One region of the Brevibacterium sp. CSND-B09 genome, then DNA from elsewhere that is predicted to be linked to it. Evidence: predicted binding sites of a transcription regulator. Region 1 holds the regulator's gene; the other holds the start of a gene.
What was found. Region 1 encodes HspR, which represses chaperone genes until heat shock. Its sites were predicted from a motif close to AAGTTGAGTCNNNNNGACTCAACTT; they were not measured.
Positions count from the first base shown of each region.

Region 2: a site for HspR is predicted at 7,584-7,608, ahead of ACU4IU_RS04445 (ATP-dependent Clp protease ATP-binding subunit). Genes of this name have one in related genera too.

Region 1 covers NZ_JBREGI010000001.1:2,549,901-2,558,724, reverse strand. The annotation lists gene ACU4IU_RS11435 (lipoprotein 17-related variable surface protein) at 208-1,530, shown strand; gene ACU4IU_RS11430 (DUF1206 domain-containing protein) at 1,676-2,551, opposite strand; gene ACU4IU_RS11425 (heat shock protein transcriptional repressor HspR) at 2,701-3,141, opposite strand; gene ACU4IU_RS11420 (DnaJ C-terminal domain-containing protein) at 3,156-4,172, opposite strand; gene ACU4IU_RS11415 (nucleotide exchange factor GrpE) at 4,354-5,028, opposite strand; gene dnaK (molecular chaperone DnaK) at 5,028-6,890, opposite strand; gene ACU4IU_RS11405 (alpha/beta fold hydrolase) at 7,553-8,731, shown strand.
Region 2 covers NZ_JBREGI010000001.1:915,839-924,662, reverse strand. The annotation lists gene ACU4IU_RS04480 (ABC transporter permease) at 1-822, opposite strand, end outside; gene ACU4IU_RS04475 (TIGR04028 family ABC transporter substrate-binding protein) at 819-2,525, opposite strand; gene ACU4IU_RS04470 (VOC family protein) at 2,718-3,419, shown strand; gene ACU4IU_RS04465 (VOC family protein) at 3,407-4,075, shown strand; gene ACU4IU_RS04460 (DUF3152 domain-containing protein) at 4,179-4,964, shown strand; gene ACU4IU_RS04455 (DHA2 family efflux MFS transporter permease subunit) at 5,055-6,803, opposite strand; gene ACU4IU_RS04450 (TetR/AcrR family transcriptional regulator) at 6,800-7,450, opposite strand; gene ACU4IU_RS04445 (ATP-dependent Clp protease ATP-binding subunit) at 7,627-8,824, shown strand, end outside.

The DNA.
Region 1 (8,824 bases):
AGGGCGGCTCAGCAGACACTGAGCCGCCCTTCCTTCTGTCCTGATGTTCGCGCCGGACGAACCGTTCACGGTGATTGGAGAATGAACTCTGACGGCTCGCCGACTTCAGTAGTGAACAAAACGACCACAACTATGTGTGTGGTGAATGTTGCATTACTGTTACATTCGTAATACTTCACACCCAGCTGTAATTTTCTAAGGAAATACATGAAGAAGCTCGCCCTCGCCCCCGCGGTGGCCATCGCCATCACCGGCCTGGCCGCATCCCCAGTCATCGCTGCTCCCGGTTCGGACAGCTACTCGCACACTGTCGTCAAGAACTCCGGCGACGCCCAGGAGAGCACTCCTTCGGAGTCGCCTGAGGCTGAGGCGCAGGCCATCGAAGCGAAGGTGACAACCTCCCCCAAGGAGATCACCGCCGAGGACCTCGCCAACAAGGACAAGGGAATCGTCGTCACGATCACCGGTCTTGAAGCCGGAGACAAGATCTCGGATTCGCTCACCGGCGAAGCCGGAACTGCTGAGGGCGATACCTTCGAATACAACATCTACTCGACTCAGCCCGCCGAAGACATCGAGAACGGCAAGGTCGACTTCTCCGTCACGATCACTCGCGATGGCGAGGAGCGCACCTATGACGGGCTGAGCTTCTCCGTCGTCGACGACACAGACGAGCCCGAGGCTCCCGAGGTCGACCCGAAGGTCTCGCTCAACGCCGACAAGTTCACGGAGAGCGAGTTCGCAGAGAACGGCATCAAGGTCACCGGCGAGGGCTTCACCCCGAACAGCAAGGTCACCGTCGTCGGCGGCAACGCAACGTCGCCGTTCGCGACCAAGGAAGTCGAAGCCGACGACAAAGGAAAGATCTCCGCAACCCTGAAGTTCGAGGGCGACGAAGCGCTTCCGGCCGGCGACTACTCCGTCTGGGGCGTCGACCAGGAGTCGGAAACCAACTCCCCGGCTCAGGACTTCGTCATCACCGAAGACGAGACCGAAGAGCCCACCGCTCCGGTTGAAGAAGCCAAGCTGACCGTCTCCCCCGAGTCGATCACGCCTGCTGACTTCGTCAAGGAAGATAAGGGCGTCACGCTCGCCGTCGAGAACTGTGAGCCCGGTGAAGACGTCCGCTTCCTCGTCAACCCCAAGGGCGAGTCGAGCGTCACCGCCTTCGACAAGACCGTCCAGGCTGACGACGAAGGCAAGGCCAACGTCAACGTCTACGGCACCAGCGCCTCCAACGCATCGGCCTACGTCGGCGATTACGACGTCACCGTCACCTGCGGCGATGACGAGCTGACCGGTGACTTCTCGGTCGAGGAAGATCCGAACGCTGGTGGCGGCGATGAAGACGGCAACGGCGGAAACGACGATGGCGACAACGGAGATGCCGGCAACGGCGGCGACCTGCCCCGCACCGGTACCGAGCTGACCGGCCTCGTCGGCGGCGCCGGCCTCCTCCTCATCGGTGGAGTCGCAGTCGCCATGACCATGCGCCGCAAGAAGGTTGCCAAGGATCCCGCTGAGATCTGATAGCCACTGGCCTGAGAGCGTGCCGGCTCGACTGTGCCGGGCGTGAGTCGAAGAAGGGCGCGAACCCAGTTGGGTTCGCGCCCTTCTTCGTATCTCAGCGGCCAAACATCAGCGGCCAAACATCTGCAGCCGGGCAGAAGACAGCTCATTCCATGCGGTCGTACCTCGAGCGCAGGGCGAGGAAGACCCCGTAGAGGACCAGGCCGAGACCCACGGCCAACAGCAGATACGGCCCGAACGGCTGATCGCGCATGCCCTTGAGCGCACCGTCGATACCAGTGAACTCCTCCGGATCACCGGTCGCCGCAGACACCACGATGAGGATGCCCACCGACAGCAGCGTCGCACCTTTGCCCAGATACCCGACAACACCGGTGAACCCGACGAGGAAGCGGGTGAACGCGCTGCGCGGCCGACGAAGCTCATCTTTCCACTTCCGGCGCAGACCATTGATACAGAACACGATGCCGATGAGCGCAATCACGGCGCCGGCAGCCATGAGGATATACAGTCCGCCCGGGGCCTTCGCCACGGTCGTCGAGGCCTGTGAGCTCACTTTGCCCGAGTCCGATCCTCCGCCGAAGACGAACTGGGAGAAGGTCGCGGCAACCACCACATAGGCAATGGCAGAACCGACCGTCGAGAAGAAGTCGATCCACTGTTTCCTCCCCTGCTTCTCCTGCGGGTCGCGAGTTCCGGCACCGCGCAGCGACGACGCACCGAAGAACGCGTTGACCAAGCACCACAACGCCATCAGCGCACAGCCGAGGAAGCAGATCACGATCAGCACCAGGCCGAAGGGCTGTGAAGCGATCTGTCCGACCGCTCCGGCCTGGTCGGCTTCGCCGCCGCCCTGCCCCAGGCCGATCGTCACGGCCGTCGCACCGAGGATCGCGTGGACCAACCCATTGGCAATGAAGCCCGCGCGGGCCACACGCTCGAACCAGCGGCTGTCCGCGGCTTCCTGAGCCGCCGAATCGGCACTGTCGGCGACCTGTCGAACCTTCTCTTTCTCGTTCACAGAGTCAGTGTCGCACAACACGTGTACTTTTCTGCGCCGCAATGAACTGGATTCGTCGAGCAACGCGAAAAGGCGGAGTGCGCACCGAAAGTTCGGTTCGCACTCCGCCTCGACGCTGTTCTCAGCGTCCCAGTCGGGCCTCGTCAGGATCAGCCGCGTCGGTACCGGTTGTACAGCACCAGAGCTCCCGGCTCAGGGCGACCCTGTGGGCGTCGTCCCCTCGAGATCGAGACGACGTCTCCGCCCACGGTTCCGGCCGCGAAGACACGCGCATCGCGTTCCTGCGCCGACCGGCGTGCCCGAACCTCGTCCTCAAGCTCCTCGTTGCGGCTCTTGAGCGCATCGACCTGATTCTGCAGGTCGATGATCTTCTTGATCCCGACGAGGTTGACTCCCTCGTCCTGCGACAGCTGCTGGATCAGTCGCAGCTTGGCGATGTCCTTCCCGGAATAACGCCGGCCCCGGCCCGCAGTGCGTTCCGGAGAGACGAGACCCAGTCGGTCATACTGCCGCAGCGTCTGCGGGTGCATGCCCGCCAGATCCGCGGCCACCGAGATGACATACACCGCCGCACTCGATGAAATGTGCATTGTGATTCACCACCTCAGCTGGCCTTGGCTTTGTCCAGCAAGCCGGCGCGTGGGTCCTCACCTTCAGTGGCGGCTTTGAACGACTCGACCGCTTGCTTGGCTTCCTTGGACAGGTTCTTCGGCGCCACGATCTCGACTGTCGCCAGCAGATCGCCGGTGCCCTTCTTCGTCTTCACACCTTTGCCCCGCACGCGCAGGGTCCGTCCCGACGGTGTACCCGGCGCGACCTTGACCTTGACAGGCATTCCGCCCAGAGTCGGCACCTTGACCTCGGCGCCGAGAGCCGCCTCGTCGAAGCTGATCGGCAGATCCATCCGCAGGTTGTCACCATCGCGGGTGAAGACCGGGTGCGGGCTCACGTGCACGGTGAGGATGACGTCACCGGGCTCGCCGCCGTTGGGGCTGGCCTTGCCCTTGCCGGCCAGGCGGATCTTCTGTCCGTCCTTGACCCCGATCGGGGTGCGCACGGTCAGCGGCTTCCCGCCGGGCATGTTCAGCTTCACCGAGGCGCCGTCGATGGCTTCGGTGAACGACAGCGTCGTGCTCGACTTGATGTCGCCGCCCTTGACCGGAGGCTGGTAGCCGCCGTATCCGCCGCCACCGCCGAAACCTCCGCCGAATCCGCCGAGCAGATCCGCCAGGTCCGGGGGAACGTCTCCCCCGCCGCCGTAGGTCGTGCGGGTCCGGGTGCGTCCGCCGCCTCCGAAGAGGTCGGAGAACACGTCGTCGAATCCGCCGCCGGCAGCCCCGCCGGGTCCACCGGAACCGGCGCTGAACCTGGCACCGCCGCCCATGGCACGGACCTGATCGTACTGAGCCCGGGATTCCTTGTCGGAGAGCACCTGGTGGGCCTGGCCGATCTCCTTGAACTTCTCCTCGGCCTTCTCATCACCGGGGTTGGCGTCCGGGTGATACTTGCGCGCGAGCTTGCGATAGGCCTTCTTGATCTCGGCATCGGAAGCATCCTTGGAGACGCCGAGGGTTTTGTAGAAGTCCTTGTCGAACCAATCATTCTGAGGTCCGGTATTCACCTGGCACCTCCCTTCCTTCCAATCAATCCTGTCATCACGGTATTCACTTGTCCTCTCACAATCCGCACCCCCGGGGCAATGCCCCGAAGATCCGGACCGCCGCCGAGGCGGTTCCCCGGCCCCGTACGTCGGTGAACCGGCGTGCGGGGCGGGCGGCCGCCTCGGCGATCGTGGTCGCTGCTCAGTCTTCCGGCTGCTGGACACCGACGCGGGCGGCGCGGATGATGCGCTCCCCGATCCGGTAGCCCGGCTGCATGACCAGGAAGAGCGTCGGATTCTCGACCTCATCCGAAGGCTGCTGCATGAGCGCTTCGTGGATGTTCGGATCGAACTCGTCGCCGACCTCTCCGTACTGCTCGACGCCGAGCTTGTTCAGCGATTCGACCAGCTTGTTCACGTGGGTCTCGAAAGGCCCGGTGACATCGCCGTTGTCGCGAGCGAGCTTGACCTCGTCGAGCACGGGAATCAGGGCCTCGACGACCTTGATCGTGCCGCCGAGCGCCGCACGCTCACGTTCGCGGTCGGCCCGCATCCGGTAGGCCGCATATTCGGCGTTGATGCGCTTGAGGTCGGCCAGGTATCCCGCTGCCTCAGAACCCGGTTCGGGCTCGGCCTCCGGCTCGATGTCCTCGAGACCCGAGGCATCGGACGGGATGTCCACACCGAGGTCGCTGGCATCGGCCGCGGCAGCCTGTTCGGCATTCGGGTCCGCGGTCGGCTCCTCGCCGGCCCCGGCCGAGGCCGACTGGGCGTCGGCCTCGGGACGGACCTCACCGGTGTTCGGATCGACCCGGCGCTTGTCACTGAAGGTGAAGCCTGGCTCCTCGGACGACTTGTCGTTGCCCTCGGCAGTCATTACTTCTTCTCCTCATCCTCATCGTCGACAACTTCGGCGTCGACGACATCGTCGTCTGCGCTCGCATCGGCTGCGCCTTCACCGGCAGCTTCGGCGCCTTCGGCACCGCCCTGCTGGCTGTAGATGGCTTCGCCGATCTTCTGCTGGTTCTCCACGAGCTTGTCGTAGGCGCTCTTCACGGCGTCGTCGTCTTCACCCTTGAGGGCTTCCTTGACGGCGTCGACATCGCCCTGCATCTCGGTCTTGAGCTCTTCCGGCAGCTTGTCGGCATTGTCGGTCAGCAGCTTCTCGGTCTGGTAGGCGAGGTTCTCCGCATTGTTGCGGACGTCGGCAGCCTCACGGCGCTTCTTGTCCTCTTCTGCGTGCTCCTCGGCCTCGCGGACCATGCGGTCGATGTCTTCCTTCGGCAGTGCGGAACCGCCGGTGATCGTCATCGACTGCTCGGTGCCGGTGCCCTTGTCGGTGGCCGACACGTGGACGATGCCGTTGGCGTCGATGTCGAAGGCGACCTCGATCTGCGGCACACCGCGCGGAGCCGGAGCGATACCGGTCAGCTCGAAGGTGCCGAGGTTCTTGTTGTCGCGAGTGAACTCACGCTCACCCTGGAAGACCTGGATCGACACGGAGGGCTGGTTGTCCTCAGCGGTGGTGAAGGTCTCCGAGCGCTTGGTCGGGATCGGGGTGTTGCGCTCGATGAGCTTGGTCATCACGCCGCCCTTGGTCTCGAGTCCGAGCGAGAGCGGGGTGACGTCGATGAGCAGGACGTCCTTGCGCTCACCCACGAGGACACCGGCCTGAACGGCGGCGCCGATGGCGACGACCTCATCGGGGTTGACGCCCTTGTTGGGCTCCTTGCCTCCGGTGAGTTCGGTGACGACGGCGGAGACGCCGGGCATACGGGTCGAACCGCCCACGAGGACGACGTGGTCAATGTCGCTGACGGAGACACCGGCGTCCTTCATGACTGCGTGGAACGGAGCCTTGGTGCGCTCGAGGAGGTCCTTGGTCAGGTCCTCGAACTTCGCACGGGTGAGGGTCTCATCCAGGTGGATAGGTCCGTTCTCGCTCATCGACAGGTACTGCAGCGAGATGTTCGTGCTGGTGGCCGAGGACAGTTCCTTCTTGGCCTGCTCTGCGGCTTCCTTGAGGCGCTGCAGAGCGGTGGCATCCTTGGTCAGGTCCACGCCGTAGTTGTTCTTGACCTGCTCGACCAGCCAGTCGACGATGCGCTGATCCCAGTCGTCACCGCCGAGGCGGTTGTCACCGGAGGTCGCACGGACCTGAATGGTGGAGAAGTCGTCTTCGTCCTTGCCGACTTCCAGCAGGGAGACGTCGAAGGTACCGCCACCGAGGTCGAAGACGAGGATGAGCTCGTCTTCCTTGCCGCGCTCGAGGCCGTAGGCAAGAGCGGCAGCAGTGGGTTCGTTGATGATGCGCGAGACGTTGAGGCCGGCGATCTCACCGGCGTCCTTGGTTGCCTGGCGCTCAGCATCGTTGAAGTATGCGGGAACGGTGATCACCGCGTCGGTGACCTTCTCCTGCAGGTACTCTTCGGCGTCGTGCTTAAGCTTCTGGAGGATGCGGGCCGAAACTTCGGGGGCCGTCATCTTCTTGCCGCCGATCTCGGTGGACCAGTCGGTGCCCATGTGGCGCTTGACCGATGCGACGGTGTTCTTGATGTTCGTGACGGCCTGGCGCTTGGCGATCTCACCGACGAGGGAGTCGCCGTTCTTGTTGACTGCGACGACGGACGGGGTGGTGCGACCGCCTTCCGCGTTTGCGATGACCTTCGGGTCGCCGCCCTCGAGGACGGTGACGACGGAGTTCGTGGTTCCGAGGTCGATTCCGACTGCACGTGCCATAGTTTTCTCTCCTTACAGATCGTGAGTTCCTGCGACTCGAATGTGTGCGATCGGGCGGCTCCGGTTCTTGAGTCAGAACCACTCGACCGCACACATTGAGCCAACCGGACTCAAGTATTCTCTTCGAGGTTCCGACCGTCAAGTCGGCCTCATCAAAGTTGCGTACACCAGACTCAACTTTGCTGAGGATGGTTTTATTCCGGCAGGAGAGGATTTCTTTTCAGATAGCCGCTGTAGGATCTCGGATTTCGTGCCGGAATCTCAATTTCGCGTCGGAGGCGTGTCGGTGTTCCCAGTTTCATGTCGGTGCGAGGATGCTGGAAACATGACAACGAAGACGTTGCTGGACACGGAACTGATGTACCTCACCGAGGAGGGCACATCGGTAGCCACCACTGTGGGCGCTGTGGACAGCACCCGACTTTCGAAGGGACTACCGGTCCGGTCGCCCAGATCATACGCGCGTCAACGTCACTACCCCGGTTTGTTTTGGTCCGCGACCACAAACGACCATATACCGTTCGAAAGCCGGTTAGAACTCGATCGATTGTGGTTGGCGGACTTCGAGTGGAAACCAAACCATGGGTCAGGTCAGAGTCAAACAAACCTTCAGCATTCCCTTCGTTTGACCTGAACCTCGGTTCAGGGGTGAAGCTTGAGGCATGAGTGAACGAGATGAGCTGTTTGGGATTGCCGAAGTCTCGGCACGGATCGGTCTGGAACCGGACACGATACGATACTTCGAGCGCCAGAGGGTCATACCGTCTCCACGACGCGACAGTGCGGGACACCGTCAGTACACGACGGCCGACGTCGAGTTGATCCGCATGCTGGTTCATCTCCGTGAGACGGGGATGCCTCTGGCTGATATCGCGCAGTTCACGGGCGCAGACAACAAGGTGGCTGATCTGGCCGGACTTCGAGTGGAGTTACTGACAGCCCATCGCCGTCGCGTCCAGGATAGGCGTGAGGAGCTCGACCGAGCGCTCGATGTAATTACGCGGAAGATCATGGATTTCAGCGATCGAATCACCGGTTCGGTGAACCTTCTCGAGCGAACAGATTGCACGATTGCGTTCGACGTCCAGGGGGAGGGGCCTCTGTTGTTCCTGGTCGGTGCGCCGGCGGGGCGGGCTGGTTTCGCACCGCTAGCGCATGAGCTTTCCGACCGTTATACCGTCGTCACCCATGACCCGCGTGGTGTCGGTGCCAGTCGTGCAGTCCTGGGGATGGCTGCACCCACGCCCGAGGTACTTGCCGAGGATCTTGCTGCGCTTGTTGACCGGCTCACCGGAGGGCCCGCCCTATTCGTCGGAACCAGTGGCGGCGCCGTGACGCTGTTGGAACTGGCCAAGCAGTATTCTGAAATGGTTGGCCGGGCCGTGTTGCATGAGCCGCCGCTCGTGTCCCTCGTGGCTGATTCGAAGCTAGCGGACAGAGCTGCAGCGGTGTTTGAAGCCGCGGAGGCTGATCCCCAGCGGGCAGTGCAGGAGTTCTTTGATCTCAGTGGCGCCGCCCACCATACGGGACCAGATCAGACACCTCCCGCCCATATGTCCATGCCCGAGCTACCTGCCGAGGAACTCGAAAAGAATCGCTACTTTCTAGGGCAGATGGCCGGTCCATCAGTCTTTTACGTACCCGATATTGAGGCCATCCGACGTGTTGCGATTACGCTGTGTGCAGGCTCACTGAGCCATCATCAACTCGCGCGGCGGGCAACCCAAATACTCGCTGAACGTCTAGGACTGCCCCTAGTCGACATGCCAGGTAACCACCTCGGCGCAAGCTCAGAGCCGTCAGAATTCGCAAAAGACCTCAAGCGCCTGCTCGAACTCTGAGCACTACCCGCGGCCCTTCCTAGGCCGAACGGCCCAGGACCACGGCCCCGCTGGAGCTCTTGACCGTTGAGGCGGAATGCCCGCTCTCCCACA
Region 2 (8,824 bases), 1.6 Mb from region 1:
TTGGGCGGTGATGAGTCCGATGCCGTTGCGGCCGAACACGGTCTCGGTGACCACGGCGCCGGCGACGAGTTCGCCGAAGACGAGCCCGATGATCGTCAGCCCCGGCAGCACCGCATTGCGGGCGACGGTGTGGACGAGGATCCACAGTTCGGAGGCGCCCTTCGCGGTGGTGACCTTGACGAAGCCGGAGGCCTGCACCTCGGTGATGGAGCGGATGAGCACCTGGGCGATCGGGGCCGAGAGCGGAACCGCCACGGTCAGGGTCGGCAGCACGAGCGCCTCGGCGGGGCCGGGATCGACGACGGAGACGACGCCGAGCTGGAAGGAGAAGACCTGGATGAGCAGGATTCCGAGCCAGAACACCGGGATGGAGATGAAGAGGCTGGGCACCGAGTCGAGGATCCGGCGCACCCGAGCCGTCGGCCCGGTGGACGGTCCGAAGGTGGCGAAGACGGCGATGATCACGGCGAGGACGAGGGCGGTGACGAACCCGGAGGCCGCGAGCACCGCGGTCGACGGCAGAGCTGCAGCGATGATCGTCGACACGGCCGCGCCTGTCTGAACCGAATAGCCGAAATCGCCGGTGAGGAATCCGGTGAGGCTGAGGACGTAACGCGACCACCAGGAGTCGTCGGCACCGGTGGCCGCACGGATCTCAGCGATCTGGTCATTGGACAGACCCAGCGCCGGATCGGCGAAGCGGGCAGTGACGCCGTCGCCGGGGATGAGGCTGAGCAGGATGAACGCCGCTGTGAACGCGAGCAGCAGCACGAGGATCGCTTGGCCCAGGCGCAGGAAGAGGTAACGGGTGTCGAGGATCATTTCTCTCCTGCCAGCCAGGTGCTGTAGAAGTCGGGCCGTCCCACGGGTTCGGTGGCGAAGCCGTGGACGCGGCGGCGGAAGGCGAAGACCTGCGGCTCTTCGAAGAACGGCAGCACATAGGCCTGGTCGACGAGGTAGTTCTGGACCGCCTCGGCGGCCTGCTGGCGCTTCTCCTGGTTCGGTTCGGACGCCAGCGTTTCGAGGAGTTTGTCGACCTTTGCATCGACCGAATCGTCGTCGGCGTCGGGGCGGTCGGCTCCGTTGAGGAAGACATCGCGGTTGACAGACGAGTAGTTCGAGCGCAGGTTGTCGAAGTCGGCGCGGGCGACCATGGAGTGGTAGATCTGCACGGTGTCGAGTTCGAGGGCGTCGAGGGTCTGCTTCGATTGGTCGCCGGGATTGATCGACAGACGCACGCCCACACGGCGCAGCTGCTGTTGGATGAGGGTCTGGACCTCGTTCGACCGCGGCTGCGGCAGAGCGATATTCACCGTCAGCGCCAACGGCTGCCCATCTTTGACACGGTAGCCCTGCCCGTTGCGCTCACTCCACCCGGCCTCATCGAGGAGGCGATTCGCCTTGTCCGGGTCGAAGTCCCACGACCCCGACTGGTCGACATACCCCATGGCGCCCTTGGCCAGCAGACCGGTGGCCAGCGGGTAGTTCGGGGTGAAGAGCTTGTCGACGATCTCCTGGCGATCGATGGCGGCGATGAGCGCTCGCCGGACGTCGATATCGGCAAGCAGGTCGTGGCGGAACCGGAAGTTGATGCTGTTGTTGATTCCGTTCGTCGCCTTCGCATAGAGGCGCAGCCCCTGCTCGGTCACACGGGACTCGTCCGGAGCCTGGACGTCGCGGACGCCGTCTGCCTGTCCGGAGAGCACAGCTCCGATGCGCACGGAGTATTCGTTGTTGGTCAGATAGTCGATGCCGTCGAGGTGGGCTCGGCCCTGGTGCTTCAGATGCGGGGGAGCCCAGTCGTAGTCTTCGCGGGCACGGACGGAGAGCTTCGTGCCGATGGTCTCGGCCGTGATGTGGAAGGGCCCGCAGGTGTGGATCTGCGTGGCTCCGCCCGGGCCGAAGCCTTCGGCGTCGAGGTCGAGAGTGGAATCGGCGAGCAGTCCTGCGTTCATCGTCGACGTCGCCTGCGCGAAACCGGGGGAGGGGGCGGAGAAGTGGAACCGAACCCGATGCTCGTCGAGGACTTCGCTGCGCTCGTAGTTCGAGATCTGCTCGGACACAGGCAGCGTGCGTGCTTCGTCGCCGAGACCGAACAGGTCGAAGTTCTTCGCCACATTCTCAGGTGTCAGCGGTGAACCGTCCGAATAGGTCACACCTTCACGGATGGTGAATGTGTAGGTCGTGGCATCGGCGTTCGTCTCCGGCAGTTCGGTCGCCAACCACGGATAGAGCTCGAGTGTCTTCGGATCCTGCCACAGCAGGCGTGCGGAGATGTTGTTCATGATCCCGCCGTTGGGGTAGAAGCCGACCGACGGCGGGTAGAGCAGGGTCCAGGTCTGGGGTTCGAAGTAGGTGAGCACTCCACCGCGGACGGGTTCGCCCTCGGCCAGCGAACCGGAGTCGTGAGGTGTGCAGGCGCTGAGGGTGAGCAGAGTGCCGAAACCGAGACCGAGGCTGAGGACCGAGCGGCGGTCGAGGCGGCGCTGAGTCAGACTCGCGGAGGCGGAGAGACGGTCCGGCATGGAAGAGGTCCTTCGGGCAAGTGGGATGGAACAGAGGGAGCTGAGTGTGATAGTTCAACAATATGCGGACATCGCAGGTGTCGTTGACGGCAGACAGAGGCGGTGTCCGGCGTGGAGCCCGAAGTGGATGCGCATGCCATGAGTAAAGCGCATCCGTGCAATTACCGTCAATCCGGGGCTTAATATTGAGACATGTTGAACAGTGCGGAATTCGATCATCTCGTTATCGCCGTCCCAGATCTGCAGAAATATGTTGAGCAATGTGAGGGCCGTCTGGGGGTGAGTGCGGTCGACGGTGGTGCGCATCCGGGCTTGGGCACGGCCAACGCGCTGCTCGGACTCGAGCTCAGCGATGAACTCTCCGATTCGCTGGGACTCACACGTCAGAGCGGTCCGAAACCGCTGACGTACCTCGAGATCCTCGGTCCCGACCCCGAGCAGGACCCGGTGCTGGCGGCCGCGCGGTTGGCCGGGGTCACGGCGCCGACCGTGCAGAGGTGGGCGATCCGTCCGGACGATTTCGACGGCTTCGTCACGGCCGCTGCGCGGTCACGGGAACCGCGCGTCCGCCTCGGCGAGGTCCATGACATGACCCGCCGCAGACCGGACGGAGCCGTTCTCGACTGGCGCCTGACCAGGCACACCCCGCTGCCGTGGTCGGGGATCCAGCCGTTCCTCATCGACTGGAAGGACTCCGAGCATCCCGCGATGCAGGAGATGCCGTCGGTCCGACTCGAGAGCCTGTGGGGCGCGAGCGAGGACCCGGATGCGGTAGGTTCGGTCCTCGACTTCTTCGGCATCGGACTCGACATCATTGCCCTCGATGTCGAAGAAGGGGAGACTGAGGGCCTACACGCTCATCTGAAAGGTCCGGGTGGATCATGGACTCTCTGAACACCATTCCCGCGCAGCTCGACCACCTCATCATCACGGTGCCCGACCTCGACGCCGGGGTCGCCGCCGTGGAAGAGGCTACCGGGCTGCGCGCGGTTCCCGGCGGTTCGCACCCGGGGCGAGGGACCGCGAACTATCTGCTCGGACTCACCCCGGATGGTTGGCCGGAGGGAGCCCACACCTACCTCGAGATCCTCGGCCCCGACCCGCAGCAGGAGCCGCCCGCCGACGGCACCCTGCCGCTCGACGCTCATCTGGCCGCCGAGCCGACCTTGCAGACCTGGGCCATCCATCCGCCGGCGTTCCTCGCGAAGATCGCGGCCGCGAACACCGCGGGCATCGATTTCGGCGAGGTCCAGGACATGGCTCGGGACACCGCCGAGGGCGACCGCCTCGAATGGCGACTGACCACCCGATCTCCATTGCCGCATGATGGTGCGCAGCCGTTCCTCATCGACTGGGGCGAATCCGTCCATCCCGCCGAGGCGGCCCTGCCCGCCCTCGAACTGCTCGATTTCCGTGCGGAATCGCCGGAGCCCGAGGCGGCGCGGCAGGTGCTCGAGGTACTCGGGGCCGGTGACACCGCGGTGGTCGAGGGGCCGGTCTGTCGTCTGCGTGCCAGGTTGCGCGGGCCCGGCGGCGTGCTCGAGTTCTGACTTCGCCGAAAAACGGGCTGAGTGTCGAGACACGGGTGTGTGCGCACGTTTCTCGACACGCAACCCGTTTCTCGATGAATCGGCAGGAGATAGACTCACAGGCGTGCTCAGTCGAACCCGTCTCGCCTCCCGTCCACGCCTCCGCACCCTGACCTCGCTTGTCGCTGTCTCACTGGTCGTCGGACTGAGCGCCTGCGCGCCCGCCGCCGACGAAGAGACGCGGCCGACTCCGAAGGCGGCCGAAACGCAGGCCGCTTCGCCGGACCCGAGCGACTCAGCCGAGGCCAAGCCGAGTGAGTCGCCCACGCCCACCGAGACCGCGAACGTCGAGGATGCAGGAGCGACCGGAGTCAGCGAAGACGATATCGACGATCATGGCAGCGGAAAATGGGACCGGCCGAAAGAGGAGACCGGACCCAACCGCGACGAGGGCAAGACGTTCAAGGTCGCCCTGCGCGTCGAAGACAACCTGCCCATCGACGTCGATGAGGCCGGCGACTTCATCATCAAGACCCTCCAGGACGAGCGCGGCTGGCAGGACATGGACGACGTCTCCATCGAGCTCGTCGATGAAGGCCAGGACACGATGATCTCCATCGCCAGCCCCGATACCGTCGACGAGATGTGCCTGCCGCTGCGGACCCTGGGCAAGCTCTCATGCCGCAATGGACCCAACGTCATCCTCAACGCCAAGCGCTGGGTCTCCGCCACGGAGGAGTTCGACGATATCGTCCAGTACCGGCAGTACCTCATCAACCACGAGGTCGGTCACGCTCTCGGCCACGGCCACGAATCCTGCCCCGGACCGGGCAAGACCGCACCGCTCATGCAGCAGCAGACGAAGGGCCTGCAGGGGTGTGAGCCGAACGGATGGCCCTCGAAAGGCTAGTTCCGCGGCAGTCGCGGACAGACTCCGGCCGCGATACAGCGCAGGCCCCGCGATTGCGGGGCCTGCGCTGTCATTGCGTGGACGTGCGTATCAGTGCTTGGGCGAGCGGGGCCGCAGAGAGTAGTCTCCGGCACCCTGCGTGGCCTTCTCGTACTCGATCTCATCGCTGACGGAGCTCGTGCCCGAGGGGGTCAGCGAACCAGGCTGTTCGACGACAGCGATGCTGTCGGTCGCGACGACCTCACGCTGATGGTCCGTCGGGGCGCCCGCATCGATCTTCGTGGCCAGAGCCTTCTCGCGAACGAACATGAGGATGACTGCCGCGATGATTCCCAGCGGGCAGACCCACAGGAAGATCGGCACCAGCGCATCGCTGTACGCATTGACGATGATCGAGTGGATCGGATCGGGCAGCGACTTGACCACTTCGGGGGTCAGTGAGTTCGACCCCGTGCCCTTCATCGCCTGGGCGCCCTGGGGTCCCAGGGACTTGATGCCGTCCTCGAGGTTGGATGCCAGCCGCGAGGTGAAGAGCGAACCGATCAGCGACATGCCCAGCGTGCCGCCGATCTGCCGGAAGAAGTTGTTCGACGCCGTCGCCGTGCCGACCATCGCCACCGGGAACGAGTTCTGGACGATGAGCACGAGCATCTGCATCGACAGTCCCAGGCCGAGGCCCAGCACACACAGGCAGCCGATGACGACGAGAACGTTCTGATCGGCCGTGACGAAGGTCCCCATGAGGAAGAGGGCGACGCCGACGATCGCGCTGCCGAGCACCGGGTACCACTTGTACCGTCCCGTCTTCGAGACGACGAAGCCGATGATGACCGAGCTCGGCAGCATCACGGCCATCATGGGCACCATGAGGAGCCCGGCCTTGGTCGCTTCGATCCCGTGGGCCATCTGCAGGAATGTGGGCATGTACGAAAGTACGCCGAACATGCCGATGGCGATGCACATGCCGGCGATCGTGCAGAGGACGAAGTTCGTGTCCTTGAACACGAACATCGGGATGACGGGTTCGGGCACAGCCTGTTCGACGAAGACGAAGACGACGGCGCTGATGACGGCGATGGCGATGAGTCCGATGATGATCGGATCGTCCCAGTCGTACTGATGCCCGCCCCACGAAGTCGTGAGGATGAGTGCCGAGGTGAATTCGGCGATGAGGATCATTCCCGCGACATCGACATGGCGTTTGACCGACCGATCCGACTTGGGGACCTTGAGGAAGAGGATGGCGGCGATGAGCGCGAGCACGCCGAACGGAAGATTGAGAGCGAATGTCCAGCGCCAGCCCGGACCCTCGGTGATCCAGCCTCCGATCAGCGGTCCCGCCACCGAGGTGACCGCGAAGTTCGCCCCCATGATGCCCATATACGGGCCGCGTTTGCGCGCCGGCACAACCGCGGCGATGAGAGCCTGCGAGAGGATGATGAGACCGCCGCCGCCGAGGCCCTGAATGACGCGTGCGGTGATGAGGACGGCCATGTTGTGGGCCAGGAAGCCGACGATCGAACCGAGGATGAACATGCAGATGGCGAAGATGAAGATCTTCTTCCGGTTGAACGAATCGCCCAACTTGCCGTAGATCGGCATCATGATCGTCGACGCCAACATGAACGCCGTCGAGACCCAAAGCATCTGGTCGACGCCGTTGAGGTCACCGACGATGGTCGGCAGGGCCGTGGCCAGCATGGTCTGGTTGAGCGAGAACATGAACATTGCCAGCATCAGGCCGGTGAATAGCAGGATGACCGACGAGGTCTCGATCTCCGGCTCCTCCTCGGCGCCGTGCTGCTTCTCGGCAGCGGGCTCGGTGGCGGTAGTGGTCATTTCAGCCTTTCTAAGAGGGTCAGGAACAGTTCGATCGAGGAGGTGAACGCCTGGTCCACCCGTTCGTCGTCCAATTCGTGTTCGGTGTCGAATCGCGCGGAGGCGAAAGCGTGCTCGAGCGGGATGCTGCACAGCTGCGCGAGCATCCGCGTGGCCCGTGCGGCGGTGTCGTCATCGGCAAAGGTGATTCCGCGACGTTCGATCCGCCGGCGGATGCCGGTGATGATCTGCTCGGAGTAGTGCCGTTTCGTCTCCATGCTGAGCATGCCGAGGTGCGGATGCCGAGCCTGGATCGCGCGCAGCTTCTGCTTGTTCGCCGACCGCGGCAGCAGGAATTCGAACGCGGCGCGGATGGTGAAGGAGAGATCCTCCACCAGACGCTCGCGCCGGGGCTCGAAGTCCTCGATGAATCGCTGCAGAGCGGCGGCGATATCGTCGGAGGTCGTCAGTCCGACGATCGCCATCTCCTTGGTAGGGAAATAGTTGAAGAACGTGCGCGTCGAGACCTCCGCAGCTTCCGCGATCCGAGCCACAGTCACCTCGTCGAGTCCATGATCGAAGACGAGATCGACGGCCGCGGCGTGGATGGACGCACGGCGCTCACGGGTCTGGCGCTCGCGCAGGGATTCGGTCGGTTCGGAACTCACCAGAAAATTATGCACCTCTTGCAAATTTGCACCAAATGCAGAAATGCATTCAATGCATTTCTCGACGGTGATGTTGTTCACACTCCGTCGTCGGGCGGTCGACAGGTGGGAATATATGTCCGCATGCACCTGTTGATTGAGTCGTATACGCTCAACTTTGAAAGAGGAGGTCAGCTTTGGCCACATTCTTCGGACCCGCAGGCTCGGGCGGAGACTCGTTCGACGAGTTCCTCGCTCGTTTCCTCCAGGGGCAGACCGGAGCTCGCCGAGGCCGTTCCGTCGACATCAACCGACTGCTGAGCAAGCGCAGCCACGAGGTCATCGAAGCGGCCGCGGAGTTCGCAGGACGACACGGTCAGTCCGAGGTCGACGCGCTCCACATCCTGCGCACCATGGTCGATTCCGAACCCGGAATCTCCGCCGTGCGCCAGGCCGGCGCCGATCCCGAGGCCATCGCCCATGCGATCGAAGAGCGCCTTCCGGCCAGCACCGACACCGAGGCGGATTCCACGCCCACGCTGACCGGTTCGGCCCAGCGCGCCCTGCTCGACGCCTACCAGGTGGCGCGAGCCTTCGGGTCGACCTACATCGATCCCGAACACATGTTCTTCGCCTTCGTGCTCAACCAGGAGATGCCCGCCGGTCGGATCCTCGCCCAGGCAGGCGTCACCCAGGCTGCACTGCAGGCCGGTGCCGAGGCGGCCGAAGCCGCAGGTATGCACCCCGGCCAGGAGGCCGAAGGCGAGGACGGTCAGGAATCCGTACTGGAGAAGTTCGGCACGGACCTCACCGAGCTCGCAGCCGAAGGCAAACTCGATCCCGTCATCGGCCGCTCGGAGGAGATCGAGCAGACGATCGAGATCCTCGCCCGCCGGACGAAGAACAACCCGGTTCTCCTCGGCGAGGCCGGTGTCGGCAAGACCGCGGTCGCCGAAGGCCTCGCTCAGGCCATCCACTCGGGCGAAGTTCCCAAGCAGCTGCAGGGCAAGCGCATCATCGCGCTCGATATGCCGGGAATGCTCGCCGGCACGCGCTACCGCGGTGACTTCGAAGAGCGCCTGACCGGAGCGCTCAACGAGATCGCCGACGACGGGGACATGATCGTCTTCGTCGATGAACTCCACACCCTCGTCGGCGCCGGCGGCAACGGCGAGGCGAACTCGATGGACGCCGGCAACATCCTCAAACCGCGCCTGGCCCGCGGCGATCTGCACATGATCGGCGCGACCACGCTCAAGGAGTACCGCACCATCGAGAAGGATTCGGCTCTCGAGCGTCGCTTCCAGCCGGTGACCGTGGGCGAGCCGAGCGTCGAGGATGCGGTGACGATCATCGACGGGCTGAAGGATCGCTACGCGGAGTTCCACGAGGTCA